Regions from separate parts of the Brevundimonas goettingensis genome, predicted to be linked through region 2. Evidence: predicted binding sites of a transcription regulator. Region 2 holds the regulator's gene; the other holds the start of a gene.
The links. The regulator HrcA, encoded in region 2, represses chaperone genes, less so after heat shock. The targets are predictions, from matches to a motif close to GTTAGCANTCNNNNNNNNNGANTGCTAAC.
Positions count from the first base shown of each region.

Region 1: groES (co-chaperone GroES) is a predicted target of HrcA. The motif match lies at 1,327-1,355, and genes of this name have one in related genera.

Region 1 is NZ_CP062222.1:3,299,652-3,302,045, forward strand. It holds gene pgi (glucose-6-phosphate isomerase) at 1-46, shown strand, start outside; gene IFJ75_RS16205 (hypothetical protein) at 103-537, opposite strand; gene IFJ75_RS16210 (DUF2141 domain-containing protein) at 722-1,156, opposite strand; gene groES (co-chaperone GroES) at 1,415-1,702, shown strand; gene groL (chaperonin GroEL) at 1,757-2,394, shown strand, end outside.
Region 2 is NZ_CP062222.1:3,591,145-3,593,538, reverse strand. It holds gene grpE (nucleotide exchange factor GrpE) at 1-509, opposite strand, end outside; gene hrcA (heat-inducible transcriptional repressor HrcA) at 506-1,606, opposite strand; gene rph (ribonuclease PH) at 1,658-2,386, shown strand.

The DNA of each region.
Region 1 (2,394 bases), 290 kb from region 2:
ACTCGACCCCTCGACGGCGGGTCTGCTGACCCGTCTGCTGGGCTAGGGCTCCAGACGCAGAAACGGGCGCCGAAGCGCCCGTTTCCCGCCCTCGGCTACGACCTACCAGCGGCGGTCGTAGCGATAGTCGCGCCGGTCATAGCGACCGCGGTCGTAGTCGCGACTGTTGATGCCGTGATCGCGCTCCCAATGGCCTTCGTTGCGATAGCAGCGGCCGTCGCGGAAATAGTTGCAGTCCGGACCCTGGTCGTAGCGGTAGCCGTAGCCGCCCCGATAGTTGCGGTCGTCGCGCGAGTTCGAGCTCGCGGCGCCCACGGCAGCCCCGGCGAGCGCGCCACCGGCGACATAACGGCCGTCGCCGTTGCCCAGGATGGCGCCCGCGATGCCGCCGATGGCGGCGCCGACCAGGGCGTTCTTGGCGGTGTTGTCCTCGCGGTGATCGCGATCACGGTAGCTTTGCGCGTCGGCCGAACCGGCCAGCAGGCTCAGGGCGAGAACGGGAGCCGCGGCGGCGGCGGCCAGCTTGAACTTCATCATGATGCGTCTCCTTGCAAAAGGTCGGGCCGGCGGATGCCGACGTCATGATTTCCTTCTAACGCCCCGCTTCTGAACGACCCGGGTTCGCCACGTTCATTTTCAGTTCAGCTTCGTCTCGGCAACTGCGCCGCGCCTTGCCGGGCCCGGCGCAGCCTCGCCGGGCCCGGCCCAGGCTTCAGCCTGTTCAGTTGGCCGGGTAATCCATCGCCACCGTCAGGGCGACATTGCCCGAGGCCGGCACGGTGAACTTGACCTGATCGAAGGTCGGCATCGCGCGGAGGGTCTCGCCGTGCAGCATGCCCCAGCCCTCGGCGGGACGGCCGTTGACCAGCTTCATGTCCTTGTTGCCGTCCTCGTCGTGCAGGGCGGTGATGGAATAGTCGCCCGGCGCCACATCATGCAGGGTGAAGGTCCGGGTCCCCGCCGTCGGGTTCTCGATCCGCTCGCCGTAGACGCCTTCGTGTTTCAGGAATTGGGCCTGCGTCTGCAGCCCGACCAGCAGGTCGCCACCGCGCGCCTGCACGCCGGTCAGGGTCACGGTGACGTCCCCGGCCAGGGCCCAGCCGGCGGAGAAGGTGAGGGCCGCGCATGCCAGGAGGGGGGCGGCGATAGCGATCATGGAGGCTTTCATTGTCGTTCGTTCCGATTGTCGGCGGCGCCGATCGCCGTCTGCAATGTTCTTTATTTTACAAAGTACATTACGTCAAGCAGCTTTTCGGGCTCATTCTCTGATCCCGTCATCGAACCTTGCCTTGACCCTGCCCCCCAGCCCCCCTACTTGCACGGCGCGTTAGCACTCTCAGGCGCCGGCTGCCAAAACGCCGGTCCGGGGGTCGCTTGCGAGGAAACAATAGAAGTCTCACCGGAGAATATGCAGATGGCGTTTCGTCCTCTCGGCGATCGCGTGCTGGTCAAGCGCGTGGAAGAAGAATCCAAGACCAAGGGCGGGATCATCATTCCCGACACCGCCAAGGAAAAGCCGCAGGAAGGCGAAGTCGTCTCCGTCGGTCCGGGCGTCCGTGACGAGTCCGGCAAGGTCAACGCTCTCGAGCTGAAGGCCGGCGACCGCATCCTGTTCGGCAAGTGGTCGGGCACCGAGGTCAAGCTGGAAGGCGAAGACCTGATCATCATGAAGGAATCCGACGTCCTGGGCGTGCTGTCCTAAGCACCCGCGTCGACGACCTTCTTCTTCGAAAACAATAGATAAGGAGCTGCCTCAATGGCTGCCAAGATCGTACAGTTCAACACCGACGCCCGCGACAAGATGCTGCGCGGCGTCAACGTCCTCGCCAACGCCGTCAAGGTGACCCTGGGTCCCAAGGGCCGCAACGTCGTGATCCAGAAGTCCTTCGGCGCCCCGCGCTCGACCAAGGACGGCGTTTCGGTCGCCAAGGAAATCGAGCTGGAAGACGCCTTCGAGAACATGGGCGCCCAGATGATCCGCGAAGTCGCTTCGAAGACGAACGACAAGGCGGGCGACGGCACCACCACCGCCACCGTCCTGGCCCAGGCCATCGTGCAGGAAGGCCTCAAGGCCGTCGCCGCCGGCATGAACCCGATGGATCTGAAGCGCGGTATCGACAAGGCGGTCACCGCCGTCCTCGAAGAGATCAAGTCGAACTCCAAGCCGGTCTCCAACAACTCGGAAATCGCCCAGGTCGGCACCATCTCGGCCAACGGCGACGTTGAAGTCGGCACCCTGATCGCCGAAGCCATGGCCAAGGTCGGCAACGACGGCGTCATCACCGTCGAGGAAGCCAAGACCGCCGAAACCACCGTCGACATCGTCGAGGGCATGCAGTTCGACCGCGGCTACCTGTCGCCCTACTTCATCACCAACGCCGACAAGATGGAGGT
Region 2 (2,394 bases):
AGTTCATAGCCGGCCTGCATGGTCTGAATGACCGCGCCGCCCGGAACGGTTTCCGAGGGCTGCTCCATCATCGCCTGATGCAGATGCGGATCGAAGGCGTCGCCCGGCGCCGGAGCGACCTGTTTCAGGCCGTTGGCGGCGAAGGCGCCGATCAGGGCCTTTTCCGTCAGCTCCATGCCGGTGACGAGGCCGGCGGCGGCGCCTTCCGCATCCTTGGGCGCGGCCTGCAGTGCGCGCTGCAGATTGTCGGCGACGCCCAGCAGATCCTTGGCGAAGCGCTGGATGGCGAAGGCGCGGGCGTCGTTCAGCTGGTTCTCGGTGCGACGACGCACATTGTCGGCTTCGGCGGCGGCGCGCAGGGCGCGATCCTTCCACTCGTCGCGCTCGGCGATGACCTGGTCCAGCGGCGCGAGGCTTTCGTTGGCGTCGGAGACCGGACCGCCTTCGTCCTCTTCACGCTCGATGGCGTCGAGTTCTTCCTGGGTGGGGTTTTGGTGGGTGTCGCTCACGTGTCCTGTCCGTCCAGCATGCGCCCCAGCACCCGGGCGGTGTAATCCACCAACGGAATGATGCGGGCGTAGTTCAGTCTTGCGGGTCCAATCACGCCAATGGCGCCCAGGACCCGCTGTCGGCCGTTCATATAGGGCGCCGCGATCACGGCGGAACCCGAAAGTGAAAACAACCGCGTTTCGGCGCCGATGAAAATGCGTACCCCTTGCGCCGCATTGACGCCGTCGAGCAGGCCGATCAGCTGTTCCTTCTGCTCCAGATCGTCGAACAGGACGCGAACCATCTCCAGATCGGCGGCCGTTTCGCGGTTCTGCAGCAGATTGGCGCGGCCACGCACGATCAGGGACCGCTCGCGGTCCGGACCGCCCGACCAGGCCGCCAGACCGTCCTCGACCAGACGGGCGGCGGTGGCGTCCAGCTGCTGGCGCGCGGCGTCCAGCTCGGCCCGCATCTCGGTGCGCGCCTCGGCCAGACGGCGGCCCTTGAGCCGGGCGTTGAGGAAGTTGGACGCCTCCTGCAGCGTCGAGGGCGTCACCCCGGCCGACAGGGGCATCAGCCGGTTCTCGACCGTGCCGTCATCCCCGACCAACACCGCCAGGGCCTGATCGTGGCCGAGAGCGACGAATTCGACGTGCTTGACGCCCGCATCGCTCACCGGAGAGGCGACGATCCCGGCCCCGCCCGCCAGACCGGATAGCAGGGAGGAGGCCGCATCCAGCGCCTCCTCGAAGCCCCTGCCCTTCCCGGCCAGCCGCGCGTCGATCTCGCGCCGCTCCTCCTGACCGATGTCGCCGATCTCAAGGAAGCCGTCGACGAACAGTCGCAGACCCGCATGGGTCGGGATGCGCCCGGCCGAGGTGTGGGGCGCCGCCAGCAGCCCGGCCATGGTCAGATCCTGCATGGTGTTGCGGATCGAGGCCGGAGACAGGGAGACGCCGCGCTGCGACAGGGTCCGCGACCCGACCGGCTCACCGTTTTCCAGATAGGTCTCGACGATGCGGCGGAAGATGTCGCGTGCGCGCTGGTCGAGCGCGGACAGCCCTGCCCCGGTCCCGAGGGGGGCCGTGCCGAACGGAAGCGGGTTGGGGGCATACAGGCTCACGGTTTCAGGATAAGCAGCCCCGCTCTCGCTTGCTAGGACATAGATATGCGCCCGTCAGACCGTACGCCCGAACAACTCCGCGCCGTCACGCTGGAAACCGGGGTCAACCGCTATGCCGAGGGCTCGTGCCTGGTCACCTTCGGCCATACCAAGGTGCTGTGCCTGGCCTCGGTCGAGGACAAGGTGCCCGGCTGGATGCGCAACACCGGTCAGGGCTGGGTCACCGCCGAATACGGCATGCTGCCGCGCGCCACCCACACCCGCGGTCGCCGCGAGGCCGCCGCCGGGAAACAGTCGGGCCGCACCCAGGAAATCCAGCGCCTGATCGGCCGGTCCCTGCGCGCCGTCGTCGACCTGAAGGCGCTGGGCGAGCGTCAGGTGGTCATCGACTGCGACGTCATCCAGGCCGACGGCGGCACCCGCACCGCCTCCATCACCGGCGCCTGGGTGGCCATGGCCACGGCCCTGGGCCATCTGGTTTCGGAAGGCGTGCTCAAGACCAATCCCATCCTCGATCAGGTCGCCGCCGTGTCCTGCGGCGTGTTCGAGAACGAGCCGGTGCTGGACCTCGACTACGAAGAAGATTCGAACGCCGAGGCCGACAGCAACTACGTCCTGACCGGTTCGGGCACGATCGTGGAGATCCAGGCCACGGGTGAGAAGCGCGGCTTCTCCCGCGCCGAGTTCGACCGCCTGTTCCAGCTGGCTGAAATCGGCTGCGCCGAGCTGTTCGTGAAGCAGAAGGCGGCGCTGGAGGCGGCCCTCAAGGCCTGATCAGGCCA